Linked DNA regions of Spartinivicinus poritis. The protein of the gene in region 1 interacts with the protein of each later gene in a pairwise test. Links are inferred from orthologs where the notes say so. Each region holds a gene or a part of one and is shown in the gene's direction. Other genes may lie near its edges. The genes, in order: ORQ98_RS04300 and ORQ98_RS24930.

Region 1 (15,852 bases):
ACAGCGTGCTTTACAGCCTTTTGGTAGTGGCTTAATTGGCACAAGTAAATCACATTCGTGACAGGCTGTCAGGGTATCCATAGGCTCCTAGGTCAGTGACTATAATCTTCGCATTGGGCATGCAAATAGTAGACTTTAACGGTAGTTGAGTTATTACGATAGTTGATTCTTGTTGAGTGTGATAGCGTTCATTAAAAAGCAAGGGATATTAGTGATATGGCAGCATCTGAGTCTAGTAGTACTATTTATTATTTAGAAATGAAGTCACTCGACCAGCTAAACCCGGTAGCCGCACCAGCACTTGATGTGCAATTGCAAAGGACTGGAATTTCCTGTTGGCAATTAAATCGATTCTTATATCAGGCGGTAGGAGAACCTTGGCAATGGCATGAGAAATTGTCTTGGTCTAAACAACAGTGGCAAGCCTATGTTGAACGGGATGTGCTGTATACCACCTTGCTTTATGTGTCGGGTACGCCTGCCGGTTACTTTGAGCTGGAGCAGCAATCTGTGGATGTCGAACTCAAGTATTTTGGCTTATTGCCCCAGTTTATTGGGATGAAGCTGGGGGGCTATTTATTATCAGAGGCTATTCGACAGGCGTGGCAGTTGGCTTCAGAGCGAGTGTGGGTGCATACCTGTACTGAAGATCACCCCGCTGCATTGGCCAACTATCAGGCAAGGGGGTTTCAGCTGTATAATACGGAAACCGTTATTCAATCGTAGGTCTTTGTTGCTCATGCAGTGTCGTATGGGGTGTGGTGCTTGTTGTATTGCCCCTTCTATTTCCAGCCCAATTCCTGGTATGCCTAATGGTAAGTTAGCAGGCGAGCGTTGTATTCAGTTAAATGAGCAAAACCTTTGTCGGTTATTTGGTCAACCAGAAAGGCCCATGGTGTGTTTGCAGTTTACGGCAGATGCCGCGGTTTGTGGTGAGACGAATCAGCAGGCGTTGGTGAATTTGATGGAATTGGAGGTGGTGACGGACAGCTTCCCCCTTTGAAAAAGGGGGACTGAGGGGGATTTCATAAAAACTTACTAAAGCACCTCAAGCAACCCGCTCGTCTTTTACGTTCAAATTTAAATCCCCCCTAGCCCCCTTTACTAAAGGGGGGAAGTAGCATCTGCGATAGTCTCAAGGAGGGGGGAAGCGTCTTTTGCAATATTTACTTCCGCTTCTCCACTGGCACAAAGTCCCGCTTTTCTGAGCCGGTATACAATTGACGTGGACGACCAATCCGGTATGGGCCGCTGATCATTTCGTGCCAGTGGGCGATCCAGCCTGGGGTTCGGCCGGTGGCGAAGATCACAGTGAACATTTCCGTCGGTATGCCGATGGCTTTTAAAATAATGCCAGAATAAAAGTCGACGTTTGGATACAGTTTACGTTTAACGAAGTACTCGTCTTCTAACGCGATTTTTTCCAGACGCTTGGCAATTTTCAGTAATGGGTCGTTTTCCAGGCCAAGTTCTTCCAGTACTTCATCACAGCTTTGCTTCATTACTTTGGCTCGTGGGTCGAAGTTTTTGTATACCCGATGGCCGAAGCCCATTAGACGGAATGGGTCGTCTTTATCTTTGGCACGAGCAATAAACTTATCAATATGCTTTTCGTCGCCAATTTCTTCCAGCATATTGAGTACCGCTTCGTTGGCGCCACCGTGAGCAGGTCCCCATAAAGCAGCAATGCCAGAAGCAATACAGGCAAATGGGTTGGCACCAGATGAACCAGCCAGGCGAACAGTAGAAGTTGAAGCATTTTGTTCGTGGTCAGCATGGAGAAGGAAAATACGGTCCATGGCACGAGCAAGCACTGGGTTAATATTGCTTTCTTCACAAGGGGTGCCAAACATCATGTGCAAGAAGTTTTCGCCATAACTTAAGTCATTGCGAGGGTACATGAAGGGTTGGCCAATGGAATATTTATATACCATTGCAGCCAGGGTTGGCATTTTTGAAATCAACCGGAAAGCGGCAATTTCTCGGTGGTGCTCATTACTGATATCCAGTGAGTCATGGTAGAAAGCGGATAATGCGCCAACTACCCCACACATGATGGCCATTGGGTGCGCATCACGGCGGAAACCGTTAAAAAAGTTACGCAGTTGCTCGTGAACCATGGTGTGGTTTTTTATTGTGGCAATAAATTTGGCTTTTTGCTCGGCGTTGGGTAGGTCGCCATACATCAGCAAGTAGCAAACTTCTAAATAGTCTGATTGTTCGGCTAATTGCTCGATAGGGTAACCACGGTGTAGCAGTACGCCTTTAGAGCCGTCAATAAAGGTAATTTTTGACTCGCAAGCGGCAGTGGATACGAAGCCAGGATCAAAAGTAAAAAAACCTTTGGACGTTAACTCTCTTACATCAATTACATCAGGCCCAAGCGAACCGGAGTAAACGGGTAGCTCATGGGTTGTATCGCCGATGGTCAATTGCGCTTTTTTTTCTGCCATCTAGGCCTCCTATCATGCCATTCTTTTGGAAGGGTAAAACATCATTGGTACGGATATACCCTCTTACTATTGTAAAACACTTAGGGTCTGTTGACGTTTAAGCAAAGAACGCTTTTGGCAGCTTGCAAGTAATTATCAACAAACGCTAGTAAATTGACGAATAAACACCGTCTTAATTATATCTTCCCAGGAGGTGGGAGGGTGTCGAAAACCTATTACGATACCCTCAGTAAACGGGCACAACTATAGAGAGAAAGAACATTTTGTCAAATGTGCCCAGGTTGGGGGCTTGTTGAATAATTATTACTGAAAAATTATATAGTTGTTACCTTTAAGCTATTGTAGACTCCAAGAAGAAACAGCTTAGCCTATTTTAGTAGCATATTTAACTAGTTAATAACAGTCTTCTATCTTTGAAATTAATCGCTGGTTATTACATTAGGGAAGCAGCAATTTTCTGTTTATATAATATTTGATTAAAAAATAATCTGATTGTGGGTGGATGTAGTAACATTACACAATTGTAATTAATAAACGATCTATTTATACTTCAGCCGCGAATTTGTTGGGGTTACTGGCTAATACAGTCAATGACTTCTAACCTATTTATGAAACGAGCTGCATCCTATAAATAAGTGGCGCCACTCATTTATAGGATGCAGCACGAGTCTTTGTACGCGTCCAAAAGATATCACGCCTGACTGGGCCTGCTTGAGTGTGAAAGAGCCGTGAATAGCAAACGACCTGTAAACTTAGATCTTAGAACTATAAAACTCCCGTTACCAGCGTACACTTCCATCCTCCACCGTATATCGGGTGTCATTCTTTTTGTTGGCATCGCTTTTCTTTTAAGTGCTTTGGAATCATCCCTAAGCTCTGAAGAAGGCTTTAACAGTATAAAAGAAACAATGAGCCATCCCTTCGCCAAGTTTATCACTTGGGGTTTATTGTCAGCATTAATTTATCACTTTGTTGCTGGTGTAAAACACTTGTTGCTCGACATCGATATTGCTGATGGTAAAGAGTCTGGCTTATTAGCCTCCAAAGTGACACTTGCTGTTTCTGTATTACTGATTCTGATCGCTGGGGTGTGGGTATGGTAACCAATGTAACCAACTTGTCTCGTAGTGGCTTATATGACTGGATGGTACAGCGTGTATCAGCCATTGTACTAGGTGCCTACTTTATTTTTATGATGGGCTATTTCATTACGCATCCTGGCTTGACCTATGCTGACTGGCATGCACTTTTCAGCGGGACAGGTATGCGTATTTTTAGCTTAATGGCCATTGTCGCATTAGGTGCACATGCCTGGGTTGGTATGTGGACCATCACGACCGACTACCTGACTGAGCAAGCAATTGGCAATAAAGCGGTTGTTGTCCGCTTTTCTGTTCAAGCGCTATGTGGCTTTGCCATGTTTGCTTATGTGGTTTGGGGTATTCAGATTTTGTGGGGATTATAATCAATGGCCAATATTCGCACCATTTCCTTTGATGCAATTGTAGTTGGTGGTGGTGGTGCCGGGATGCGCGCGGCACTGCAATTGACCGAGTCAGGTGTTAAAACTGCCTGTATTACTAAAGTATTTCCAACACGTTCGCACACAGTTTCCGCTCAAGGTGGTATCACTTGTGCGATTGCCAGTGCTGATCCTAATGATGATTGGCGTTGGCATATGTACGACACCGTAAAAGGCTCTGATTACATTGGTGATCAGGATGCTATCGAATATATGTGCTCGGTAGGTCCGCAAGCTGTATTTGAGCTTGAGCATATGGGGCTGCCATTTTCCCGTACTGAAACCGGTCGTATTTATCAGCGGCCGTTTGGTGGTCAGTCGAAAAATTTTGGTGAAGGTGGTCAGGCGGCGAGAACCTGTGCTGCGGCTGACCGTACTGGCCATGCTTTATTGCATGCACTTTATCAAGGTAACTTAAAAGGTGGTACTACCTTCTTAAATGAATGGTATGCCGTTGATTTGGTTAAAAACCAAAAAGGGTCAATTGTTGGGGTTGTTGCGATTTGTATCGAAACCGGCGAAACCGTTTATATCAAATCCAAAGCCACAGTATTAGCAACCGGCGGCGCTGGTCGTATTTACCAATCAACCACTAACGCGCTTATTAATACCGGGGATGGTGTGGGTATGTCATTGCGTGCTGGTGTGCCTGCTCAAGATATGGAAATGTGGCAGTTCCACCCAACCGGTATTGCTGGAGCCGGTGTGCTGGTGACTGAAGGCTGCCGTGGTGAAGGTGGCTACTTAATCAATAGCGAAGGTGAACGCTTCATGGAGCGTTATGCCCCGAATGCAAAAGACTTGGCTGGTCGTGATGTAGTGGCTCGTTCAATGATTTTAGAAATTCTGGAAGGCCGTGGCTGTGGTCCAAATAAAGACCACGTACTGTTAAAGTTAGATCACTTGGGTGACGAAACCCTGAATTTACGTCTGCCTGGTATTTTAGAGTTATCCCGTACCTTTGCCCATGTTGATCCAGTTAAACAGCCAATTCCGGTGGTCCCAACCTGTCACTATATGATGGGAGGTGTGGCGACGAATGTGGGTGGTCAGGCGATTGCTCAAGATAAGAAAGGCAAAGACATGGTTGTTGAAGGTCTTTATGCCTGTGGTGAAGTGGCTTGTGTTTCAGTACACGGCGCTAACCGTTTAGGTGGTAATTCACTGCTTGACTTAGTGGTATTTGGTCGTGCGGCTGGTTTACAAATTGAGCAGTCATTGCGTGAAGGCTTTGACTCAATGGATGCCAGTGATACTGATATTGAAGCAGCGATGTCCCGTTTGAATCGCTTAAATACATCAAAAGGCGGTGAAAAAGTCGCTGAAGTGCGTGCTGAATTACAAAAGACCATGCAGCTTTATTTTGGTGTATTCCGCGAAGGCAAGAGTATGCAAAAAGGCATTAAAATACTCGAGGAAATTGGCGAGCGGATTCAAAATACCCATTTAGAAGACAAGTCATCTGCATTTAATACGGCACGTATTGAAGCACTTGAGTTGGAAAACCTTTATGAAGTAGCCTTTGCTACAGCGATGGCGGCTGAAGAGCGCAAAGAAAGTCGTGGTGCTCACGCCAGAGATGACTATCCAGATCGGGATGATAAAAACTGGTTAAAACACTCTATGTATTTCCCATTAGAGAAACGGATTGGTAAGCGAGACGTTAATTTCTCGCCGAAGACAGTTGATGCGTTTCCACCAAAAGCACGTAAATACTAAGGGGGAGATCATGTTAGTCAGTATCTATCGTTATAATCCTGAAACCGATAAAACCCCTTACATGCAGGATGTGACCATTGATCTTCCTGAAGGTAAGGATTTAATGGTGCTGGATGTATTGGGTTTGTTGAAAGAAAAGGACCCATCGTTAGCTTACCGTCGTTCCTGCCGTGAAGGCGTATGTGGCTCTGATGGCATGAATATGAATGGCACTAATGGGTTGGCGTGTATTACCCCTGTATCAGAGGCCACTAAAGGTAGCAATAAACTGATTTTGCGGCCATTACCTGGGTTACCGGTGGTACGTGACCTGGTAGTGGATATGAGTCAATTCTATAAGCAGTATGAGAAAATTAAACCTTATCTGCTGAATGATGAACCAGCACCAGCAATTGAACGGTTGCAAATGCCTGAAGACAGAGAAAAATTAGACGGCTTGTATGAGTGTATTTTATGTGCCTGCTGTTCTACTTCCTGCCCTTCATTTTGGTGGAACCCTGATAAGTTTGTTGGTCCTGCTGGTTTATTGCAAGCTTATCGTTTTCTTGCAGATAGTCGTGATACGCACACTGAAGAGCGGCTTGCAGAATTAGACGACCCTTTTAGTGTATTCCGTTGCCGGGGTATAATGAATTGTGTCAATGTTTGCCCTAAGGGGCTTAACCCAACTCGCGCCATTGGCCACATTAGGCAAATGCTGTTAAAGAGTGGGACTTAGTAATAGTAATTTCAGGTGTTTCAGTTCATACTGTGCACCTGTTTTTGTAGGGCATTTAAACAGGTAGGTCAAGTTATTTACAGTAGGATATTTTTTCTGCCTGTGAATATCTGACAAAATAATCAAAAGGGAGGGTGCAGGCCCTTTTAATTATTTTGGTTAGATGTACTTATACTAAATGCTTTTGGTAATAGGTATAAAACCCAAAGCGTCAGTTGGTTGAGTATTTCCGACAGGTGCCCTACATGCAAGGTTAACTGTATTGCAGTGCATAATGCACTTATAAATGTACTTGTAAGAATGTGCTTATATAGAGTGCGTTTATAAGAGCGTCTTTTTAAAGATAGGCTTTTAAAAAGGTGCTTTGAATTTTATGTATTGTCATGCAACTGAATAGCCGGAGCTGGTAGATTGTGTTTAATTTTCGTTTAAATACAACTGCCGTAATGCCCCGGTTTTTGTGTGAGTGTTAGAACCGAAATATAACGAGTCTGTTTGTCGGCCTATCTGGTAAAGCAGCTTAAGCTTATTTGGTCAACAAGTAATAAGCTGTTTAGCCCTAGATAAAAGCAGTTTTGCTTGATCGGGGGTGAAAACCTGACAAAACTTGCCGGATAGCTGTCTTACTCATGGGGTAATAAGAATGCAAGAAGGTGTCATGCACCAGATGTGGCGGACGGCGCATATATCTGGTGGCAATGCAGCTTATGTAGAAGAGTTATACGAGCAATTTTTGCGTGATCCAAATGCCATCCCAGAAGAGTGGCGTGATTATTTTGAAAAATTGCCACAAATTGAAGGCGTCAGTGCTCAAGATGTTTCGCATGCAACAATTCGAGAACACTTCCAGCTACTAGCCAAACAACGATCTACCTCCCATGTAATGGCACCGGTTTCCGTTACTTCTGAACATGAGAAAAAACAAGTTCAGGTAATGGAGTTGATTGAGTCATTCCGTCAACGGGGTCACCAGAATTCCAAGCTTGACCCCCTAAATCTTCAGCAGCGTCAGCAAGTCCCAGATTTAACTTTGGAACATCATGGGCTTAATCAAGCTGATTTAGACACCGTATTTCAAACAGTTTCCCTCTCTTTCGGTAAAGACGAAGCCACTCTTAAAGAGATCTGGCAAGGTTTAAAAAACACTTACTGCTCTACCATTGGTGCTGAGTTTATGCACATAGTGGATTCAGAAGAGCGTCGCTGGTTTGAGCAGCGCTTAGAGTCCAATCGAGCCCATCCAACGATTAGCAAAGAATCCAAACTGCATTTATTAGAGCGACTATCAGCTGCAGAAGGCTTAGAAAAATATTTAGGCACTAAATACCCAGGGACTAAACGCTTTGGTCTGGAAGGGGGCGAAAGCTTAGTGCCAATGGTTGATGAACTCATTCAACGGGCCGGCTCCTATGGTGCCAAAGAAATGGTTATTGGCATGGCCCATCGGGGTCGCTTGAATTTATTAGTGAATATCCTGGGTAAAAACCCCGCTGATTTATTTGATGAGTTTGAAGGGAAAAAACTCCAGGATGAAGGCTCAGGTGATGTGAAATACCATCAAGGCTTTTCATCTAATGTGATGACGCCTGGTGGTGAAATTCACTTGGCGATGGCATTTAACCCATCTCACCTGGAAATTGTTTCACCTGTCGTTGAAGGTTCGGTAAGGGCGCGTCAAGATCGTCGTAATGATGTTAATCGTGATTTAGTGGTACCTATTAATCTTCATGGTGATGCAGCATTTGCTGGTCAGGGTGTGGTAATGGAAACCCTGCAAATGTCGCAAACCCGGGCTTATAAGACAGGCGGTACCATCCATATTATTGTTAACAACCAGGTTGGTTTTACCACCAGTCGTCAGGATGATGCCCGCTCAACAGAATATTGCACTGATGTCGCTAAAATCGTTGAGGCGCCAATTCTGCATGTGAACGGCGATGATCCAGAAGCCGTATTATTTGTCACTCGTCTGGCTTTAGACTACCGGATGCAGTTTAAAAAAGATGTGGTCATTGACCTGGTTTGTTATCGCCGTCGTGGCCACAATGAGGCGGATGAGCCTTCTGGTACACAGCCGTTGATGTACCAAGTTATTAAAAGTCAACCAACCACGCGTACTTTGTATGCAGAGCGCCTGATTAAAGAAGGGACGTTGACTGCCGAAGAGGACAAGCAGATATTCGAAGGCTATCGCACCGCATTGGATAATGGCCAGCATGTTGTGAAAAGCCTGGTAAAAGAGCCTAACAAAGAGCTGTTTGTTGATTGGGCACCCTATATCGGTCATGAGTGGACTGCAAAACATGACACTCGGGTTGATGTTAATGTACTGCAAGAGTTGGCTAATAAATTACACGATATTCCTGACGGGGTTGTTGTTCAGCGCCAGGTAGGGAAAATCATTGAAGACCGCCGCAAAATGGCAGCGGGTGCTTTACCCATCAACTGGGGTTTTGCGGAAACTATGGCTTATGCCACGCTATTGCATCAGGACAATCCCATTCGGATTACGGGTCAGGATGTAGGTCGTGGTACTTTCTCTCACCGTCATGCGGTATTGCATAATCAAAAAGACGGTGAAGCTTATATTCCACTAAAAAATCTTGCCGAAGATCAGCCAGCCTTTGATATTTATGATTCATTCTTATCAGAAGAAGCGGTGCTGGCATTTGAGTATGGCTATGCAACCACTACCCCAAATGCACTAGTCATTTGGGAAGCACAATTTGGTGATTTTGCTAATGGTGCTCAGGTGGTTATTGATCAATTTATTACCAGTGGTGAGCACAAATGGGGACGATTGTGTGGGTTAACCATGCTCTTGCCCCATGGTTATGAAGGACAGGGTCCTGAGCACTCATCAGCTCGGTTAGAACGTTATTTGCAGTTATGTGCGGAACATAATGTACAGGTTTGTGTACCCACAACCCCTGCACAAGTGTTCCATATGCTTAGACGACAAGTGTTGCGTCCGCTGCGTAAACCGCTGATTGCTTTAACACCCAAAAGTTTGCTTCGCCATAAACTTGCTGTTTCAACCTTAGAAGAACTGGCAGAAGGTAGCTTCCATACGGTATTACCAGAAGTGGATGATATTGAGCCAGCTAACGTTAAGCGTTTAATTATGTGTAGTGGTAAGGTTTATTACGACTTACTGCAAAAGCGTCGTGCAGAAAATCTTAACGATGCAGCAATTATACGTATTGAACAACTTTACCCATTCCCCCACGAAGATTTGGAAGCTGTGTTTGCACAGTACCCAAATTTAGAGCGTGTGGTGTGGTGTCAGGAAGAGCCTATGAACCAGGGGGCTTGGTACTCTAGCCAGCATCATATGCGCCGGGTGATAGCAGAACATCCTAACAAGCAGCTGTATTTAGAATATGCAGGTCGGGAAGCCTCTGCAGCCCCTGCCTGTGGCTATATGTCAGTGCATGTGGAAGAGCAGCAAAAGCTGGTAGATGACGCTTTCACTATTTAATGATTGAAGGGCGTGTAACAGCGCCTTATTTAAAGATTGGGTAACAAGCAGTAAACATTAAAGGTTTTTAAGGAAACAACATGGCCACTGAAATAAAAGCACCTACTTTCCCTGAATCGGTTGCTGACGGCACCGTCGCCACTTGGCACAAAAAAGTGGGAGAAGCCTGCAGCCGCGACGAATTATTAGTAGATATTGAAACTGATAAAGTGGTTTTAGAAGTCGTTGCACCTGCTGATGGTGTGTTAAAAGAAATTGTCGCTGCTGAAGGCGATGTGGTTGAAAGTGAAGCGATTATTGGCGTATTTGAAGAAGGCGCTGCCGCATCTGCAGCGCCAGCCGCAGAAACTGCACCGGCTGCAGAAGCAGCAGTACCAGCCGCTAGTCAGGTAGCCGAAGGTGACGCTATTTTAAGCCCAGCTGCTCGTCGAATTGCTGATGAACATGGCCTTGACCCCAGTGCAATTAAAGGCACAGGTAAAGGTGGTCGAGTCACTAAAGAAGATGCGTTAGCGCATGCTAAGCAAGCAGGGCAGTCAGCGCCAGCCGCTGCGCCTCAACCAGCCGCGGCACAAGCACCGGTTGCTAGTGGTGGCCCTCGTGAAGAAAAACGCGTACCCATGAGCCGTTTACGTGCGCGTGTAGCAGAGCGTTTAGTCCAAGCCCAGCAAACTGCAGCGATGTTAACAACGTTTAACGAAGTTAACATGAAGCCTATTATGGACTTGCGCAACAAGTACAAAGATGTGTTTGAAAAGTCGCATAATGGCACTCGCTTAGGTTTTATGTCATTTTTCGTCAAGGCTGCCGTGGAAGCGCTGAAGCGTTATCCAGCCGTAAATGCCTCTATTGACGGTAATGATATTGTTTACCACGGCTATCAAGATGTCGGTGTCGCTGTTTCGTCTGATCGTGGTCTGGTCGTGCCTGTCTTACGTAATGCTGAAAATATGGGGCTGGCTGAAGTTGAAGCGAAAATTCGTGAGTATGGCTTAAAAGCGCGCGATGGCAAGCTATCGATTGATGAAATGACTGGTGGTACTTTCACTATTTCTAACGGCGGTGTATTTGGTTCACTTATTTCTACCCCTATTTTGAACCCACCACAAACTGCTATTTTAGGCATGCACAAAATTCAAGAGCGGCCAATGGCAGTGAATGGCAAAGTAGAAATACTACCGATGATGTACTTAGCCCTGTCTTATGACCATCGTTTACTTGATGGTAAAGAAGCAGTGACTTTCTTAGTCGCTATCAAGGAAATGCTGGAAGATCCTGCTCGTATTTTACTGGAAATCTAAGCACCTAATTTATTCTCAGAATAATGAGGTTGCTGCATCGCTCTTTTAACTAATTAAATGCAGCAACCTCCAGGTTTATTTGCCAAGCGCAAAATTGATTTAGGACATTGAACATGGCTCAAAAATTTGATGTTGTGGTAGTTGGTGCAGGCCCTGCTGGTTATGTTGCTGCTATTCGTGCTGCACAATTGGGTTTAAAAACGGCTTGTATTGAAAAGTGGATTGGTAAAGACGGTAAAGTGGCTTTAGGCGGCACTTGCCTTAATGTCGGCTGTATTCCTTCAAAAGCCTTATTAGATAGTTCCCATAAATACGAAGAAGCAAAAGACCATTTTAAAGTGCATGGCATCAGTGTAGGCAACGTTGATATTGATGTCCCTGCCATGATTAAGCGTAAAGACCAGATTGTTAAAAATTTAACGGGTGGTGTCGCAGGTTTATTTAAAGCTAATGGCGTCACGGCTTACGAAGGTGCTGGTAAAGTACTGGCAGGTAAGCAAGTGGAAGTGACTAAGCATGACGGCAGTGTTGAGCTATTGAATGCTGAAAATATTATTATTGCTACCGGTTCTAGTCCAATTGAAATTCCACCAACGCCATTAACGGAAGGGTTAATTGTTGACTCAACAGGTGCCCTAGAATTCCAAGAAGTGCCTAAACGTTTAGGTGTCATTGGTGCAGGTGTAATTGGTTTAGAGTTAGGTAGTGTTTGGGGCCGATTGGGTGCTGAAGTGATCGTACTTGAAGCGATGGATACCTTCTTGGCTGCAGCTGACCAGCAAATTGCCAAAGAAGCGGCCAAGATTTTCAAAAAGCAAAAGCTAGACATTCGCTTAAACTGCCGAGTAACAGGCTCTGAAGTTCGTGGTAAAGAAGTCGCGGTTAAATACACTGATGAGAAAGGCGAAGAGTGCGAAGAAATTTTCGATAAAGTCATCGTTGCCGTAGGCCGTCGTCCTTACACTGAAAATCTGTTAGCAGATGACTCTGGTGTTAAGATGGACGAGCGCGGCTTTATTTTTGTTGACGACCAGTGTCGTACAGAAGTGCCTGGTGTTTATGCAGTGGGTGACGTAGTGCGTGGTCCAATGTTAGCCCATAAAGGCTCAGAAGAGGGCATTATGGTAGCTGAATTAATTGCTGGCCAGGCTGCTCAAATGAACTACGATTTAATTCCTTCTGTTATTTATACTCACCCAGAAGTGGCTTGGGTCGGTAAAACTGAAGAAGAAGTGAAAGCGTCTGGCGAACCCTACAAAGTGGGTACTTTCCCATTTGCTGCCAGTGGTCGTGCGATGGCTGCTAACGATACAGCAGGTACCGTGAAAGTGATTGCCCACGAAAAAACTGATCGTATCTTAGGCGTTCACGTTGTTGGACCAAGCGCAGCTGAGCTGGTGCAACAGGGTGCTATTGCTATGGAGTTCGGCTCTAGTGCAGAGGACTTGGGCTTAACTGTATTCTCACATCCAACCTTATCTGAAGCATTGCATGAAGCTGCATTAGCGGTTGATGGCCATGCTATTCACATCGCCAATAAAAAGCGTCGTAAGTAATTAGGTTTGGTAGCTCGGTTTTCATAAAGCCAAGCTGCCTTTTTGCTATAGCAATGCGAATTTAGGCTACTCTAAATGTCGATTGCTATAGTTTTTAATGGGGTTAACAGAGCTTTAGCATTTACATTATGTAAATGACATAGAGTACTGTTGATTGAGTTAAGTGCAACTCGAATTACAGCACAACAAACGGTAGAAGAAGCATGAATCTTCATGAGTATCAGGCGAAGCAATTATTTGCTGAGTATGGCCTGCCTGTCTCCAAAGGCTATGCGGTAGATACCCCCGAAGCAGCTGCTGAAGCCGCTGATAAAATCGGTGGTGACAAGTGGGTGGTGAAAGCGCAAGTTCACGCAGGTGGACGCGGTAAAGCCGGCGGCGTTAAGCTGGTTAGCTCTAAAGACGAAGTAAAAGCCTTTGCAGCTAATTGGTTAGGTAAGAACTTAGTCACTTACCAAACAGACGAAAAAGGCCAGCCAGTCAGTAAAATTTTGGTTGAGTCTTGCACTGATATTGATCAGGAACTGTATTTAGGCGCAGTAGTTGACCGCTCAACTCGCCGTATTGTTTTCATGGCTTCCACTGAAGGTGGCGTAGAGATTGAGAAAGTTGCTGAAGAAACCCCAGAAAAAATTCTGAAGGCAATTATTGACCCATTAGTGGGTGCGCAGCCTTATCAAGCCCGTGAAATTGCTTTCCAATTGGGTTTAAATCCAGCCCAAATTAAGCAGTTCACCAAAATCTTTTTAGGCTTGGCGAAACTATTCCAAGACTACGATTTAGCGCTGCTTGAAATTAACCCGCTGGTTATTACCTCTGAAGGTAACCTGCACTGCTTAGATGGCAAAATTAATATCGATGGTAATGCTATGTACCGTCAGCCTAAGCTAAAAGAAATGCACGACCCTTCACAGGAAGATGCCCGTGAAGCCCATGCCGCTTCTTGGGAGCTTAACTATGTTGCATTAGATGGCAACATTGGTTGTATGGTTAATGGTGCTGGTCTGGCGATGGGTACCATGGACATCGTTAAACTACACGGTGGAGCCCCAGCTAACTTCCTAGACGTGGGTGGTGGTGCTACTGAAGAGCGGGTTGCTGAAGCATTCAAAATTATCTTGTCTGACGATAATGTAAAAGCGGTTTTAGTGAATATTTTTGGCGGTATTGTACGTTGTGACCTGATCGCTGACGGTATTATTGGCGCAGTTAAAGATGTTGGTGTCAGCGTGCCAGTTGTCGTGCGCCTTGAAGGTAACAATGCTGAGTTAGGTGCTAAGCGCCTGGCTGAGAGTGGCCTGGATATTATTGCTGCTACCAGCCTGACCGATGCTGCTCAGCAAGTAGTTAAAGCCGCGGAGGGTAAATAATAATGAGTATCTTAATTAATAAAGGCACTAAAGTTATTTGCCAAGGTTTTACAGGTTCTCAGGGGACTTTCCACTCAGAACAAGCCATTGAATACGGCACTAACATGGTTGGTGGAGTGACTCCTGGTAAAGGTGGTCAAACTCACTTAGGCCTGCCTGTTTTCAATACCGTTAAAGAAGCCGTTGAGCAAACGGGAGCAGAAGCTTCTGTTATTTATGTACCAGCGCCTTTCTGTAAAGACTCTATTTTGGAAGCGGCTAATGCTGGGATCAAACTGATCGTTTGTATTACTGAAGGTATTCCAACGTTAGATATGTTGGATGCCAAAGTAAAATGCGACGAGTTAGGTGCACGCTTAATCGGCCCTAACTGCCCAGGTGTCATCACTCCGGGTGAATGTAAGATCGGTATTATGCCAGGTCATATTCATAAGCCAGGTAAAGTGGGTATTGTTTCTCGCTCTGGTACTTTGACTTATGAAGCGGTTAAACAAACTACTGATCATGGCTTTGGTCAATCTACTTGTGTCGGTATTGGTGGTGATCCAATCCCAGGCAGCAACTTTATCGACATTTTAGAAATGTTCGAAAAAGACCCACAAACTGAAGCGATTGTGATGATTGGTGAAATCGGTGGTACCGCTGAAGAAGAAGCGGCTGCCTACATTAAAGCCAATGTTACTAAGCCAGTGGTTTCTTACATTGCAGGTGTCACTGCACCTCCAGGAAAGCGGATGGGCCACGCTGGTGCGATCATTTCTGGTGGTAAAGGTACCGCTGACGAGAAGTTTGCTGCATTAGAAGATGCTGGCGTTAAAACCGTTCGCAGCTTGGCTGAGATTGGGGATGCATTAGCAGAACTCACTGGCTGGAAATAAATACGCTTCACGAATGCACTTTAGGGGGTGTTGTCTGCACAACTCACCCTAGTCACCTATGTATTATAGGCTCCTAGGGCTTCGTTGTTTGACGGCCTACCCTAAAGCACCTTCGTTTTGCGTATTGATTTAAGCACAATCATAAAAAAAGCAGTCTTTTTAGGCTGCTTTTTTTGTGGCTGTAATGAATAGATGTTATTTCTTTTAATGATATTATTTTTAGATAAATAAACTAATTAAAGCTAAAATTTGAAGTGAAATTCTGTAAATCTGTCGCTATACTGAGCAAATAGTCCTGCATACCCTTCGCCGGGTATGTATAAACTTTCTAAATAAAATCGCTGCAAGCCAATGGATGCCCCGCATCCGCTTTGTAGCAGTATGCAAATAATTTATACCTAAAAAGGGTATAACGAAGTAGTAACCATTATAACGATAGGGGGTCTGTTGCTATGTTAATTGGTGTACCTAAAGAGATTAAAAACCACGAATATCGGGTTGGTCTGACACCGGCAGCGGTTAAAGAATTAGTTAACCATAACCACCAAGTGTTTATTGAAACCACAGCTGGTGATGGCGTTGGTTTTTCTGATGCTGATTATCAAGCAGTAGGCGCTACTATCCTGGATACAGCAGAAGCTGTATTTGAAAAAGCAGAAATGATTGTGAAGGTGAAAGAACCTCAAGCAGTCGAAAGAAAGCGTTTGACTGAAAAACATACGTTATTTACTTACCTTCACTTGGCTCCTGATGTACCACAAACAGAAGACTTAATTGCTTCTGGCGCTACTTGCATTGCCTATGAAACCGTGACTGATGCGGCTGGACGTTTACCTCTGTTAGCACCAATGTCT
Region 2 (15,402 bases), on another replicon or contig:
GTAAATACGGCTTCTGCTCAGCTGCTGACCCGTGTATCAGGTTTAAACCAAACCATTGCTGCCAATATTGTCCAATTCCGTGATGAAAATGGTGCCTTTGATAAGCGCAGTGATTTAAAGAAGGTACCAAGGTTAGGCGCAAAAACTTTTGAGCAAGCGGCAGGCTTTTTAAGAATAATGAATGGCTCAAACCCACTGGATGCATCTAGTGTTCACCCAGAAGCTTACCCTGTGGTTAAGAAAATTGCAGAGAGTAGTGCCAAGAATGTTAAAGCTATTATTGGTGACAGCCAGTTTTTAAAGCAGCTTAATCCGGCAGACTTTACAGACGAAACCTTTGGTATACCAACTGTTACTGACATTATTAAAGAATTGGATAAGCCTGGGCGTGATCCAAGACCTGAGTTTAAAACTGCTGAATTTAAAGACGGAGTCGAAACGCTTGCAGACCTTAAGCCTGACATGATCTTGGAAGGTGTTATTACTAACGTTACAAACTTTGGTGCTTTTGTGGATATTGGCGTTCACCAGGATGGCCTGGTGCATATCTCGGCGTTATCTAATGAATTTGTCAAGGACCCTCGTGATGTTGTTAAGGCCGGTGACATTGTTAAAGTAAAAGTAATGGAAGTGGATATTCCAAGAAAGCGTATTGGATTGTCTATGCGCTTAACTGATTCCGCTAATGACACCCAGGCACAAAAGCAACAGTCGACTAAAGGTAACCGGCAGTCGCAACCAAAAAATAAATCTGGGGGCCAAAAAGGTAAGGGTAGTCAGTCTAGTGGTGGGACATTTGCAGACCTGTTTGCAAATGCAAAAACACTACGGAAAAAGTAGAGCAATACTAAAATTAATGTTCTTCTTGGCCTCTCCCTCTGGAAGAAGGGCTCACTAGCCTCCTCGACCTAACCCTCCCCCCTGCAGGGGGGAGGGGAGGATTTGAAGCAATTTGCGACACCCTCCTAGAAGAGGACTAGTAACTCAACCTGGTGGTAAGTAGAATTTTGCTATTCTTGAACAAAATCGTTAGTCTGCATGTAATAAACTTGAGTAACTGTAAATAGAGAGCACTTAGACTTTTGCATACTGGTAAAAACGCTTTACTTTACTGACAATCAAGTAAGCTCTGTATAGTGGTGGTGTTGTTTATTACTTTTAATTGAAGGAAGTAGCGCTTTGACTACTAAGTATCAGGCAAGTCTTGCAGTATTAGATCAAAAAGACAATATACAATTATTGACGCAGCTTCAACATGGTATTGAAAAAGAAAGTCTGCGGATTGATATGGCTGGTCGCTTATCTGAACAACCGCATCCTGATCAGCTGGGCTCAAAACTAACCCATCCTTATATAACTACTGACTACTCAGAAGCTTTGCTGGAGTTTATTACGCCTGTTTATCAAAACCCAGCAGATGCCTTACATTTTCAACATCAGTTACACCAATATACCTACCAACATTTAGATGCTGAATTGTTGTGGGTAAATAGCATGCCTTGTCTGTTAGGTTCTGATGAGCAAATACCAATTGCTTATTATGGTGACTCAAACCTCGGTAAAATGAAGTATGTTTATCGGGAAGGTTTGGCGCACCGTTATGGTAAAGCAATGCAAACAATAGCAGGTATTCACTATAATTTTTCATTGCCGTCGGAATTATGGGAGTTGTTAAAAGATAAGGAAATGCCAGGCTTAGCATTGGATGATTACCAATCTACAAAATATTTTGCAATGATTCGTAATTTTCGTCGCTATGCTTGGTTATTGATGTATTTATTTGGTGCTTCACCTGCTGTCAGTAAAAATTTCTTAAGAGAAGGGAAGCACGACTTACAATCACTTAGCCATGAGACGCTATATTTACCCTACGCGACATCACTCAGGATGAGTGATTTAGGTTATCAAAATAATGCTCAAGCTAGTTTGAATATATGCTATAACACTTTACCTAGTTATGTAGATACTATTAGTAAAGCAATAAAAACCCCTTATCCGAAATATGAACAAATTGGCGTTGATGTTAATGGGCACTACCGGCAACTAAACTCTAATTTATTACAAATTGAAAATGAATATTATAGTCCAGTTAGACCAAAAAGAATTACTCAATCAGGTGAGCATCCAATTGATGCTCTAGCTGATAAGGGAGTAGAGTATGTTGAAATTCGCTGTATGGATTTAAACCCTTTTACTCCACTAGGAATTGATTTAACTACCAGTCATTTTTTAGATACCTTCTTAACTTATTGTGCTTTAACGGATAGCCCTGACATTGACGTGCAGGAGTGCAAAGCTATTCAACACAATTTTGATCAAACTGTTGTTGAAGGGCGTAAGCCTGGTTTAACCTTGATAAAACAAGATAAACCGATTCAATTAACTGACTGGGCCAAGCAGTTGCTAACTGAATTAAAGCCAGTTGCAGAGCTGCTGGATAATGCTTGGGAAAGTGACAGCCACAGTGTCGCTATTGAAGAGCAGTTAGCTAAAGTAGAAGACAGTAGTCTGACACCTTCGGCCAAAGTAATAGCAGAATTACAACAAAGCCAATCAAGCTTTAATGAGTTTGGTATTAGTGTTGCCAAGCAACATGCAGATTATTTCTTAGCAACTTCGCTTTGTAATAAGCGCCAAAATTACTTTAATGCGTTAGCTCAGCAGTCTTGGACTGATCAACGCCATTTGGAAGCTAAAGATACGCAGAGCTTTCCTGAGTTTTTGGCAGACTATTTTCGTACACCTTCAACTAAGACTGCATCCTGTAAATAAGTAGCATTTATCACTCTGCCAGAAGACCGCGCCTCAAACCTGCCCTGACTGCGTCGCCTCTATATGGCAAAAATGTATAACAAAGTAAGTGGAATATTGAGTTTTGTGATGAGTGTCACGCTGCTTGGTTTATAAAAGCACTATAACTAAAAGTAGAACTACACGACTGGTTATGGTGTAGCAGATTGCAGCAAAACAGGCAGCTGTATACAGATTATCTAGTTAGCAAAATATGCGGCACCCTCTGTGTAGAGTAGAGTTGTATTTATAGTTAATATCTTGATAGCTAAGCAGTGAAAGAAACTTGTAAATATATAAATAAGCGAAAGTTAGAGTGTATGTAGCGCTTTATTATTACCCTAAAGTAATATACCCAGGGCGGCAGATATGACTAAAAAGGAAGCGCCAGATCAGCCTGATACCAGTGAGATGGGGGAGTGCTCGCTGGATGATTTAACGAATGCTTACCAGCAAGGCTACCAGGCAGGTATTCGGACGATTTTTAACCTTCCTCCCTACCAGCATAAAAGGCTGGCTGCTGCATGGCAGGCAGGGTTTGATGATGGTTTGCATCAATATGAGCTAAGTATCTCTGCTGCTTAGTAGTCTAACTATGTAGATAAAATAAATGTATAGCAAGATAGTAGATGGTCTTGAGATTAGCGCTGTACTACAAATGATGTAAACAATAAGTCATCAACAATAGGTCTGCCTTCTTCCTCTTTGAGACGATCTTGGATAATTTTTAGTGCTTCTTGGCGTAAGCTTTCTTTCCCTTCAGCATTACTTATATTCTTATCAAGCTGGCGGCTAAACAGTAATACCAAGCCATCTCGCAGTAGAGGCATGTGCTGCTCAACCTTAGCAACGGCATCTTTACCATACACTCGAACGGATATATCTGCTTTTAAATATTTCAGTCGGCTTTTTATCTCACCATAGTTCACTACAAATGAGGGCTTAAGTTCAATGTATTCTACAGCACCTTTCTCATCACCCTCTTCAGCAGTACTATGGTAGCTTATTAAACATAGGCTTATAAACAAAAAATTGATAAAGAAAAGCGCTTTTTTAAGCATGAACCCACCTTGGTTATGCAATAAGTGAACTTAATGTGTTAGTGGCGCTCTACAACAAGAAATGTGGCCCTTGCATATCGTATTTCTCTACACTAGTGTAGCTCTATTTTAACCATTAGGTGTCTTAAGGCGGGAGCAATTATCTATGACACTACCTAAGTCCAGACTCTTATTTTTGCTTGCTTTAGCTGTTTGTTTGGCGCTACTTGGAGGGGCTTTGTATATGCAGCATGGTCTTGGCATGGAGCCTTGTCCAATGTGCATTATGCAGCGAATCGTTTTTATGGCAATTGCTTTAGTCTGTCTTATTGCTGTACTACATGGACCAGAAAATAAGGGCTATCGTATCTATGGAGGTATTGCCTTACTCTTTTCTGGCTTTGGTGTTGCTTTAGCATCCAGGCAGTTGTGGCTGCAGAGCTTACCTGCAGATCAAGTACCAGAGTGTATGCCTAGTGTTGAGTATATGATGGATGTACTGCCCTTTACTGAAGTGCTAGGGCATATGCTAACGGGCACAGGTGACTGTGCAAAAGTAGTTTGGGAGTTCTTGGGATTAAGTATTCCTGGCTGGACTTTAGTTGCCTTTATCTGCTTTGCAGTATTTTCTTTGGTTGAGGTTTTCAGACAAAGAAGGCCACGAACTATCTTTAGTTAAGCTTTCTTCAATTAAACTATCTTCAGTTAAATACTGTTTTGGTTGTTTAAACGGTTTATCCTACCCCTTGTTTTTTTGAGTTACAAGACGCTTTTTTAATACGATTTTGTCAAGCAAATTTGTCAGTTATCAATCAATTATTTTACTTGCTGCAAAAATCGCTCTAGCCTAATCTAGCGAATATAAGCCAACTCTGCTTAGATGGAGAAGCAGGCTTATAGTGCTGAAGAATAAAGCTAGTGCTGCCAGGAGTGTGTTTAGTGGCTGAGGACGCAGTCTGCTAAGTACCAATGGCATGCGGTATTTGCCAACATTAAGAAAACTGGCAACCAAGAAAGTGAGAGCAAGACAGCAACAAATAGTGGGGTAACAGAAGATGCTTGAGAGTTGTAAAACTGCCAAAGAGCGCTGGGGAGGAGTGTCTGAAATAATCGATCGCTGGTTAAATGAAAGACAAGAGTTACTAGTAATTTATTGTAAGCTCAGTGGTTTGAATGCTTTTGACAGTGAAGTTGAAAGTGAGGTTCTACCGGAAAAAATCCAAGCATTTTGCCAGATTTTAGTAGACTATATATCCGCTGGTCACTTTGAAGTGTATGAGCAGTTATTAAAAGAAGGTAAAGAGTTCAATGATGGGGGGCTGGAACTGGCAGGGAAAATTTATCCGAAAATTCAGGCTACTACTGAAATGCTTTTAAATTTCAATGATAAATTTGATACAGCTGCTCATTGTAATGACCTAATTGATCAATTTCCTTCCCAACTTTCAGTGGTAGGCCAAGTACTTGAAGAAAGGTTTACTCTGGAAGATCAACTGATAGAAGTTTTACATAATGCTCATAAGGAGTTAGTGGTTTAGTCTTCAAAGCAACTCGCTTTAGTTGGATTAGCTTATAGCATCAGGCTTATATTTGGTCGGATAGTTGCCAGTGTAGTGGTAAAATCATGACAATTGGTGAAATTTTCGGGCTTGGAGTCGTGCTATGGAACGGGGCTTTACCATTGGTCAATTGGCAAAAAACTGTAATGTAACAGTTGATACTATTCGTTATTACGAGAAGCAAGGCTTATTACCATCCCCTCATCGTAGAGCTTCGGGGTATCGTATTTATTCCGAAGCAGATACTAACCGTCTACAGTTTGTTATACGCTCAAAAAAACTTGGATTCTCATTAAAAGAAATAAAAGAATTGCTTAATTTGAGCCATACTCCAGGTTTAGCTAATCAACACCAGCAAATTCATGCAGTTGCAAAAGAAAAGATAATTGATATTGAAAAGCGTGTAGCAGACTTACTACAAATTAAACAAGCTCTTGAAGGGCTGATGAGTGATTGTCACTCTGAGGCTGATACACCCGAACATTGTCACCTATTAAAAGCCATAGCCTTTCGTCAGGTAAGTGGTGATGAAATAGATTGAAAACAAAGCACCTCTCCTTATCAGATCTTCCCAAAGGATATACTACACTTAAGGGCACCTTTAACCCGTTGCTAACAGATTATAAATCAAAATTATCATGCTCTACTGTCAGGCATGGAGCCGCATACAACAGAAGTTAACTGCTTATAAGCTAAAAGAGCTTCCTATTATTATTGTCTGGGTGTTGTTGTTGACTGGCTGCACAGGTTCTGACGAAGATAAGCTTTGGGAGCTGGCATTACAGGGTTACTATAGTTCGGCGCTGTCTTCTGATGGCAATTATGCTGTCATTGGCTCTATATACCATGGTGGAAGCTGTTGGGAATTACCGAAATCAGAGCGTCTTTATGACTGGAATCATGCCAAAGAACAGCTAAGTAACTTGGTTTCAGTCGATGTTGCTGGAAATAATTTAGTTGCCGCAACGGTAGATGATTTGCGAACTATTGTTCTATGGGACTTGGCAACGGGAAAATCCTTGGCTTATTGGCAAGCACCTGGAGAAGTCTCCAGTCTGAGCTTAACACAAGATGGTGGCCTAGCCTTCTTGGGAATTAGTAGTGATACACGAGCCATTGTTTTTAATATCAAGCAAGGTGGAATAGTTCGTACGGTTGAACATGAAGATAGAGTGAATGATGTTGCTATTTCAGCTGGCGGTGATTTAGGAATAACAGGTTCTGATGATTTTACGGCTAAATTATGGAATTTAAATACTGGTGAAATGCTCCATAGTTGGGATTTAGGAAATAAAATTACGACGGTAGAGTTATCACCTGATGGTTTTTATGCTTTTATCAGTGCCCAAAGTGGCTTAGCACAAATCAGAGAAACTGGATCTGGTAAATTAGTTCATGAGCTAAATGAGTATGTACACTGGATGCAGCGTGGTGATACCTATACCAGTGCTAGATTTTCTGTAGACTCGTCTCAATTATTAACTGGTTCGAATAATCGTGAAATTAAGCTTTACCAAGTTAAGGATAAAAAAATTCTAAAGCGCTGGACTGTATCGAAAAGAAGTTGGTGGCTACCAACGGGGGTGGCTATGCAGTCTGTTGCATTTGGAGAAAAAATGGGAACCTATTATGCGTTAGGATCAAATGGTTATGCTTATTTGTTAAAAAAATAAGCAGGTTGTCATAAAAACCACCACTTTTACTCATTATCAAGTGGCAGTTTTTATCTGAATATCAGTTATTTCTTAATATCTACCAGCTCAACTTTGAATACTAACAACTCATTTGGACCAATCTTAGGAGGGAAACCACCTGGCCCATAAGCTAGTTTTGAGGGAATATAAAGTTCCCACTTGGATCCTTTCCCCATTAGTTGCAATGCTTCGGTCCAGCCAGGAATAACTTGTTTAACTCCAAAGCTTGCTGGCTCTTTGCGCTCATAAGAGCTATCAAAGATGCTGCCGTCCAGAGTACGCCCCTCGTAGTGAACAACCACTGTGCTTTCTGCTTTAGGTTTTTCACCTTTACCAGCCGTTAATACTTTATATTGCAGCCCGGATTCAGTGGATTTTACGCCATCTTTTTTTGCATTTTCTTTTAAGAAATCATCACCGCGTTTGCGGTTGGTTTCAGCTTTAGCTGCATATTCTTTTTGAGCTGCCTGAGCTTTTTCTTGCTGGGCTTTTTGAATCAGTGCCATCAACTCTTTTTGAGGAATAGCAGGCTCTTTACCTTGAATAGAGTCTTCAACGCCTTTCGCTAAGGCTTTGACATCGACTGAATCAAAATCAGCTTTAAGTCTTTCACCCAAGATAACCCCTAGGCCATAGCTTAATTTTTGTTTTTCATCCTTCAGCTCGACAGCTTTAGATTCTGCAATAGCAACTACAGAAGTGGAAGCTAGCAGAATGCCAGCGGCAAGCATTTTAAATTTCATTGTCATCTCGTTATCTCATTACATTATTACTATTGACCACTTTGATCATTACGATCGATATGCGTCACTATGATTAATCATACTTCGATCAGTCATACTGCTATGACCTAGCACGTTACTCTTTCCTAGGGTATAGGTACCTAGGGTATGTACTGTACCCTGCGGTTTGGGTATAGGGTGGTCAACTCCTTCGCTCAAACCATATCTTGCCTTTGAGTCGCAGTAAAGGCAAAAGTTCGCCTATAGGGTTATCTTGATAACGAGCTAAAAGCCAATCAGGCGGCTGTGCTTAATTCTTCATATAGTAGACAGAACTCCTGAGTAACTTTGTGTTTTGGTTCAAAGTGAATAAGTGGAGTTGAAGCTTGGTGAGACTCTTTCACTTTTACTGAAGTAGAAATATAAGCGTTTAATACTGGTAATTGTTCAACAATTAACTCATCAACCAGTTGTTGAGGTAGCTTGGCACGTGGTTGAAATTGATTGACGATAATTCCCTCAACTATTAATTTCTCATTGTGGTCTGCCTGGGTTTCCGTAACATTTGCTAATAAATCAGTTAGTGCTTGGCGGGAAAACTGATCGCAGTCAAATGGAATTAAGCAATTATCAGCAGCAATCAAGGCTGATAATGTATAAAAATTGAATGCTGGTGGGGTATCTATATAAACCTCATCAAAATAGGGTTCAAGCCGGTCAATTCCTTCTTTAAGTTTGTATATTTTATGCCGGGTTTCTAGTTTATGTTGTAGGTCGCTTAAGTGTATTGCTGCGGGTACTAACTGCAAATTAGGATAGTTAGTTTTTAAGGTGTAATCCTTGAGGTTTAAACCGCCCAAACTGAAGGATAAGCTCTGCTCAAAAAAGTTTGCTACAGTAGATAGGCTACTGTTGTATTGGTGTCCAAGTAAGTAACAAGAAGAATTTCGTTGGCTATCCAGGTCAATGAGTAACACGCGTTTACCTTGGGCTGCCGCAATGGCTGCAAGATTACAGGCAATAGTTGATTTTCCTACGCCTCCTTTTTGATTAAAAACTACTCGCTTGATCATGAAGGGTCCTCATAATAGTCAGGTATGAAAGCTGGCAGGAGCACAGAAAATTGCTCCTATAAGAACAAGTATTGACCAAATTTGTTGCAAAATGATTGTTATCTTGCAATTGGTTGTCTATTAAAAGGCAGCTGAGTTATATGGGTATTGACTATTAAAGGTTTGAAGTATATTTAACCAGGCTTCTATTGCTTGATGAGCTAAATTATTGTTAGTACTTGAGTAGGATTAATGAATAGACGATAGAGGCTTCTTGGTATTTTGGCTTACATGGCTAGCCTGTTTCGACCCATGGTTTAGTGTATTGTCTTGCTGGTTTCTAATACCCTGCACGTTGGGTATATATAGTGAATATTAAACATAGGCAGAGATACCTCAATTGAATGGAGGCTATTACAGGACTCATGTGGCAGTTTTCTCATTAAAGATTTGCAGTTGAGGATTAATTTTCGATAAGCTAGCAAAAAAAATAATATTTTTTTCCATTAAATATGGATATTAATTGTTTTAATCGTATAATTCTTTTATCCACTTTTCGATGAGGATGTAAAATGCCAGCCAAGAAGCCAGTCAAAAAAAAGGTAACTCAACGGAAAGCTGCTGCTAAGGCGGTTGACCCCGTTATTACAATACAACAGGAAATAGATAAACTGCAGGCTCAGCTTGAAAAAGCAAAAGAGAAGCGCCTTGCAGATGCAGAAAAAAATAGCCTTAAAGCTAAAGCACAAATAGCTAAGGTTAAAGCTAAGTACGAGAAAGCAAGAGCTCGCCAAGCAGCTGCTCAGGCAAAAGTTAAGCTGAAGAAGACAGCAACTGCAATTAACCAGCTTGAAAAAGCGAAGTTGGCAGTTAGCACATCTAAAGATGAGCTTGATCAGTTAAAAACATCTTTTGACGAGATGAAGCAAATCCAGGCTGAAGCTAAACAGAATGCTAAGTATCAGAAAATACGCGCTAAGGCACTGGCTGTTGCAGAAAAGGAAATAGCCAAAGAAGAAGCTAAAATAGCTAAAAAAGAAGCTGCAAAAGCTGAGAAGTCAGCGAAAACTGCAGCTAGCCGTGGCCCAGGCCGCCCGAAAAAAGCGACTACAGCTGCAGCAACGACTGCCGCTAAGCGTGGTCGTGGTCGCCCGAAAAAAGCGGCTACAGCTGCAGCAACGGCTACCGCTAAGCGTGGCCCAGGTCGCCCGAAAAAAGCGACTACAGCTGCAGCCACGACTACCGCTAAGCGTGGTCGTGGTCGCCCGAAAAAAGCGGCTACTGCTGAAGCAGCGACTACCGCTCGTGGCCCTGGCCGTCCGAAAAAAGCCGCTACTGCTGAAGCAGGTACTACAGCCAAGCGCGGTCGTGGTCGTCCGAAAAAAGCGGCTACTGCTGAAGCAGCAACCACTGCTAAGCGTGGCCCTGGCCGTCCGAAAAAAGCCGCTACTGCTGAAGCAGGTACTACAACAGCCAAGCGTGGTCGTGGTCGCCCGAAAAAAGCCGCTACTGCTGAAGCAGCAACCACTGCTAAGCGTGGACCAGGTCGTCCGAAAAAAGCTGCTAGCGCTGAAGCAGGCACTGCAGTAAAACGCGGTCGTGGTCGTCCAAAAAAAGCAGAGACTACTGAAGCGAAAGAAGCTGCACCACGTCGTCGTGGTCGTCCACCCAAGAAAAAAGTAACTGAAGTTGCTGCTCCCGAGGCAACTCAGGAGTCATTGTTAGATCAATTAACTGATGAAGCTGGTTTTGAGGTTGTTGAAGCAAAACCTGAAGCTGAAGTAGTTGAGTCAGTTGAAGAAGTAGTTGAAACGACTGAGCAGCCTGTAGTAGAAGAAGAGCCACAAGTAGTAGAGCAAGAATCTACGCCTGAAGATAAATCTGATGATTCATCAGACGACAATATTCGTAGTATTTTTGATCCGGCAACAGATTTGTAGCACTTTGCAGGTATGACTGCCTGTTAAAGGTACTGAAAGCTGATGCCGTGGCTGGCGAAAATGGGGTAATTAACCCCATTTCGCGTTTTTATTTCTGCCTTTTTGCTGAGATTGTTTGCCAATATTGCGTTATTTCGTTAAACCATGCTGAAAGAGCTGTTAGTAACTCTTGAAATGGAAATTGATTAATACTATTAAGATAGTTTGATGTATTGGTAATAAATAGATCAGCAGGCTTTTTCTGGCTAACTTGATCAAGTTCGTTGAAATGACGGAAAAGAATTTGCTGCTCGTGGTATTCAAAATGTAATTCCATTCGTTTAATTAATTGGTAGAGTAAACTTCCTTCTTCATCTGTACTATAACCTTTAAGTTTTTGCCGTAGTTTCCTTATTTGCAATGTATATTCTTGATGCCATTGGGCCAGCTGTTGCCACAACTGTAGGCTATTGCACTGACTAAGCTGTTTGTTATGAAGGCTGCAAAAACTACAAAACAATAAATAATTAATACTTAATTGCCAATTGTCTTGAAAATGTAAAGCAGTTTTAGCGACTTTAGGTTGTTGGTAAACAGCACATGAAAACTGCCAGAAAGGATTAGCTGCTGTTGAGACTTGAGGAATGGTATCAAGGTTCACTTAAACTCCTAGGTTGAGGTTTATCTGAGAGGTGCCCTTATGTAGGTGCATATTCCTAACTTTTCTAGGATAATGCCTGACTATGATCAAGTTGGAAAAAATTTCATTATATCGTGGCCACAAGCAGCTATTGGCTAAAGTCAGTGCAACTATCCATAATGGCCAGAAAGTAGCAATAATTGGAGCCAACGGCTCTGGTAAATCAAGCTTTTTTGCAATGCTGCTAGGTCAACTCACTATTGATAGTGGTGACTTGCTGATGCCTGAAAAAGCAAGTATTGCTCATATGAAGCAAGAGGTAGGCAGTAGTGATCGAGCAGCAGTTGAATATGTTATTGATGGTGATGTTCAATTAAGAGCATTGCAAACATCTTTGTTACAGGCTGAGCAGCAGCAGAATCATCAACGAGTAGCCCATATTCATGCCGAATTAGATGCTATCAATGGCTATACTGCACACTATCGAGCAGAGCAATTATTACAAGGTTTAGGATTCAGCCCATCAGAATATGTGAAGCCAGTAAATACTTTTTCAGGTGGTTGGCAGATTAGACTGAACCTAGCCCAAGCACTGATGTGTCGTTCAGACATCTTATTATTAGATGAACCCACTAACCACTTAGATCTAGATGCAATTATCTGGTTGGAGGAGTGGTTAAAACGTTATCAAGGTACTTTATTGCTAATCTCCCATGACCGAGACTTTGTTGATAATGTCGTAGGTCAGGTCATTCACTTTGAGCACCAGCAACTTCATAGTTATTCTGGAAACTACTCGGCTTACGAGCGAATTAGGGCAGAGCGGCTTGCTTTGCAGCAGTCTTTATATGAAAAGCAACAGCGAGAAATTGCTCACCTGGAGAAGTTTATAAATAGATTCAGGGCCAAAGCATCTAAAGCACGACAGGCGCAAAGCCGGTTAAAAACTTTGGATAAATTAGAGCGAATTGCCCAAGCCCATGTGGATAGCCCATTTTCATTTACTTTTGGCGACAACAGTCGGGTTTCTAACCCACTACTGCAACTACAAAAAACCGATTTAGGTTACCCTGACAAAATAGTTTTGCGTTCAGTTAATCTTAATATTCAACCTGGAGCGAGAATAGGTTTACTTGGCGCAAATGGAGCAGGTAAATCCACATTGATTAAAACCCTCGCAGGTCAACTGTCTGTTCAAGCAGGCCAAAAACTGGAGGGACAAAACTTAAAAATAGGCTATTTTGCTCAGCAGCATTTGGATGCCTTAGATATTTCAGCTACTCCGCTTCTGGTAATCCAACGGCTATCACCTACTGTATCAGAGCAAACGATTCGGGATTTTTTAGGTGGTTTTAATTTTATAGGTGATCAGGCTGTTGCCACCATTGAGAATTTCTCTGGTGGCGAAAAAGCTCGCTTGGCCTTAGCGGTAATTGCTTGGCAGTCACCGAATTTACTTCTATTGGATGAGCCTACCAACCACTTGGATATTGATATGCGCTTTGCCCTGACCAAAGCTTTACAAGACTTTGAAGGTGCAGTGGTATTAGTTTCTCACGATCGTCATTTGTTAAATAGCTCGGTAGATGACCTATGGCTGGTAAGTAATGGGGAAGTAAAGCCTTATCAGCAAGATTTATCTGAATACAGCAAATGGTTAATAGAACAGAAGAAAGCACAACAAGCTGCAAAGGTTAATGATGGTACTGAACAACAAGATTCTGGTCAGCAAGTACAAACTAAGTTGGCTGCAAAGTCTCGAAAGGAACAAAAGCGGGAAGAAGCTGCAATTCGCAGCCAACTGAGGCCGCTTAAACAAAAAGTAGAGCAGCTTGAAGTTGATATTCACAAGACAGAGCAAGCACTTGAAGCTTTGAGTGAAAACCTGGGTGATGCGTCTTTATATGAGGAAAAAAATAAAGGGAAGTTACGCCAGTTATTGGATGAGCAAAGTCAACTAAAAAAACAACAGCAATTATTGGAAGATGACTGGATGATGGCTCAGGAAGAACTAGAAACCATGACGCATCAATTGAGTTAAGGGAATCCTGTTTTTAAGCAAACCACAGTGAGTATTAGAGGTGCCCTTTAGTTCGAATAAAAAACAAGCACTGTTTAATTAATTATAACAGTGCTTGTTTTAGAAAATTCCATGTAACTACGTCTATTGGCTCGTTAAGTTGCTTAGTAATTGAGCTAAAATACGATCCAAGTCCTGTTTGTCAGGCTTAGTGCCTGTAAGTACTCGTAAACCAGTGATACCTAACATTAGTAATTGGGATAAAATTTTTGGATCTTTTTCTGCTGAAATCTCGCCACACTTTTGTGCTTTCTCAATCATATGGCGTAAGCCAGCTTCTATTTGTCTTAAATAACTACTTACTTTTTGGTGGATACCTTCATCATGGGGAGCTACTTCAAGTAATGTATTTACTAAAAAGCAACCTTTTGAGTCGTTATCCAGCAAAATGTCAGCGGCTAGTTGTTCAAAGTAAAGCTTTATAGCTGCTAATGGAGAGTCGATTGACTCAAAACAACATACCTGTTTATCCAACCGGCGTTGCGCATAACAGTCAATTGCAGCCATATAAAGGCCACGCTTACTTTTGAAGGCTGCATATAAACTGCCTGGCTTTAAGCTTGTGGCGTCGACCAGATCAGCTACAGAAGTGGCTGTATAGCCAGTATTCCAGAAGACTTCGAGGGCCTGATCAAGGACCTCATCTCTGTTGAACTCTATAGGACGGCCCATAGAAACCTCATCTTACTTTTGTTGTTCAGACCAAATTAACTAACATTTATACTCATATCAGTGGATATAGTTTTTATGTGCATGCTTATGCGTAACACCTTATTAAAGGAGTTATATTTTTACATAAGCTCAGCCAGTTAATTTCACCTTTAGGGTTTGTGGTCATTTAATTATTTATGGTCTACCAAGAGCCCTGCACTACCTTAGTCAGTCAAAAACCTTAATTTAGACAGTGACCTAATTTGTGGTAACACCTCAAATTTATGACATTATCCATAAATTGCGGCTTGGCAACATTTCATGATAGCGGTTTGCTAACACTTCACATTAACAGAGCCGGTGGTTCACACTTTATTAAGGAGTGATCATGCAAGACTGATAGGTGGCAAAATTACACGACCTGTGAATGAATTTCTGAGAAACAACCATAAAAAAAAACAGATTAATGTAGTGACTATACTGAAAATCTTCCAATTTGTTACATGAAGTGTTGTATGGTTGTTTACTATCTTTTTGAAGGTGAGTTATGTCATTTCAGTCTTGAGATATTGTTGCCAAAATATTTTGTAACTGGCTGCGACTTGTGATGTTGAGTTTTTTATAGGATTGATATAAGTGATTAGCCACTGTTGATGGTGCGACATTTAGTTTGATAGCTATTTGCTTGTAAGAAAACCCTTGGGTCAATAATTGAACAATCTGTTGTTGTCTGCAAGATAATTTATCCAGTGCTCCATTTTTTCTTATTGCAACAATTTTCCAAGGTAGCAAGGGTTGTATGTATGCAGTAATTTCACTTAGCTGAAGCTGCTGCTCATCTGTTACGTTCATGATTTCGGGTAGCTGGTGGGAGCTTTGCTGTTTGAACTCATTTCCTAGCAAGGTTAAAAAATTTGGTTGGTGATAGTAAATAAAACCTTTCGAGTCACATAGCGCCAGTGAGCAATTGTTGTACTTCCTGGCTTGTTGGTTGCTGGCTACTATACATTCTTTATGTAATTTAGCTGCCTGTCGAAGGTGATAGCTTAATCGTGTTTGTAGCTGTTTTTGGTGGTTATTATAGGTATGTTCTTGGCGTTTTCGGTAAATGGTGAGTAAGTCGAAGAACCCACTCTTAAAGTTGAAAGCAATAGAACTAAGTGCTCGCTTTAATTTAAAAGGCCTAAAGCAGTCTCGATAGCAAGCTGACTGAAAAAAGACTTCATCTGAAATAAAGTCTTTAATATCGATAGGT

What was found.
Region 2: the proteins of ORQ98_RS04300 (region 1) and ORQ98_RS24930 interact in binary tests that used the Escherichia coli proteins (3 or more experiments, as listed by UniProt). The link is inferred for Spartinivicinus poritis from one-to-one orthologs.

The regions. Positions count from the first base shown.
Region 1 is NZ_JAPMOU010000003.1:281,965-297,816, reverse strand. Bases 6,690-10,093 are described here. They hold ORQ98_RS04300 (2-oxoglutarate dehydrogenase E1 component), read left to right. Parts: upstream 6,690-7,055; coding sequence 7,056-9,893; downstream 9,894-10,093. Other genes in these bases: odhB (2-oxoglutarate dehydrogenase complex dihydrolipoyllysine-residue succinyltransferase), read left to right, coding at 9,974-10,093. Also shown: ORQ98_RS04340 (paraquat-inducible protein A), read right to left, coding at 1-81; ORQ98_RS04335 (GNAT family N-acetyltransferase), read left to right, coding at 217-726; ORQ98_RS04330 (YkgJ family cysteine cluster protein), read left to right, coding at 740-1,003; gltA (citrate synthase), read right to left, coding at 1,167-2,453; sdhC (succinate dehydrogenase, cytochrome b556 subunit), read left to right, coding at 3,182-3,556; sdhD (succinate dehydrogenase, hydrophobic membrane anchor protein), read left to right, coding at 3,550-3,918; sdhA (succinate dehydrogenase flavoprotein subunit), read left to right, coding at 3,922-5,694; ORQ98_RS04305 (succinate dehydrogenase iron-sulfur subunit), read left to right, coding at 5,705-6,412; more of odhB, read left to right, coding at 10,094-11,194; lpdA (dihydrolipoyl dehydrogenase), read left to right, coding at 11,308-12,750; sucC (ADP-forming succinate--CoA ligase subunit beta), read left to right, coding at 12,954-14,120; sucD (succinate--CoA ligase subunit alpha), read left to right, coding at 14,123-14,998; ald (alanine dehydrogenase), read left to right, coding at 15,451-15,852. UniProt on the Escherichia coli protein: E1 component of the 2-oxoglutarate dehydrogenase (OGDH) complex which catalyzes the decarboxylation of 2-oxoglutarate, the first step in the conversion of 2-oxoglutarate to succinyl-CoA and CO(2).
Region 2 is NZ_JAPMOU010000056.1:4,245-19,646, reverse strand. The notes cover bases 11,035-13,988. They hold ORQ98_RS24930 (ATP-binding cassette domain-containing protein), read left to right. Parts: upstream 11,035-11,519; coding sequence 11,520-13,457; downstream 13,458-13,988. Other genes in these bases: ORQ98_RS24925 (TetR/AcrR family transcriptional regulator), read right to left, coding at 13,581-13,988; ORQ98_RS24935 (TIGR02444 family protein), read right to left, coding at 11,035-11,437. In the rest of the region: ORQ98_RS24990 (Tex family protein), read left to right, coding at 1-840; gshA (glutamate--cysteine ligase), read left to right, coding at 1,180-2,772; ORQ98_RS24980 (ribosome modulation factor), read left to right, coding at 3,160-3,375; ORQ98_RS24975 (flagellar basal body-associated FliL family protein), read right to left, coding at 3,432-3,851; ORQ98_RS24970 (disulfide bond formation protein B), read left to right, coding at 3,997-4,509; rsd (sigma D regulator), read left to right, coding at 4,886-5,368; ORQ98_RS24960 (heavy metal-responsive transcriptional regulator), read left to right, coding at 5,493-5,930; ORQ98_RS24955 (WD40 repeat domain-containing protein), read left to right, coding at 6,028-7,062; BamJ family beta-barrel-assembly machinery protein, read right to left, coding at 7,128-7,826; ORQ98_RS24945 (ParA family protein), read right to left, coding at 8,102-8,878; ORQ98_RS24940 (hypothetical protein), read left to right, coding at 9,430-10,797; more of ORQ98_RS24935, read right to left, coding at 10,886-11,034; more of ORQ98_RS24925, read right to left, coding at 13,989-14,168; ORQ98_RS24920 (helix-turn-helix transcriptional regulator), read right to left, coding at 14,703-15,402. UniProt on the Escherichia coli protein: Genetic data indicate it may be involved in ribosome assembly or function.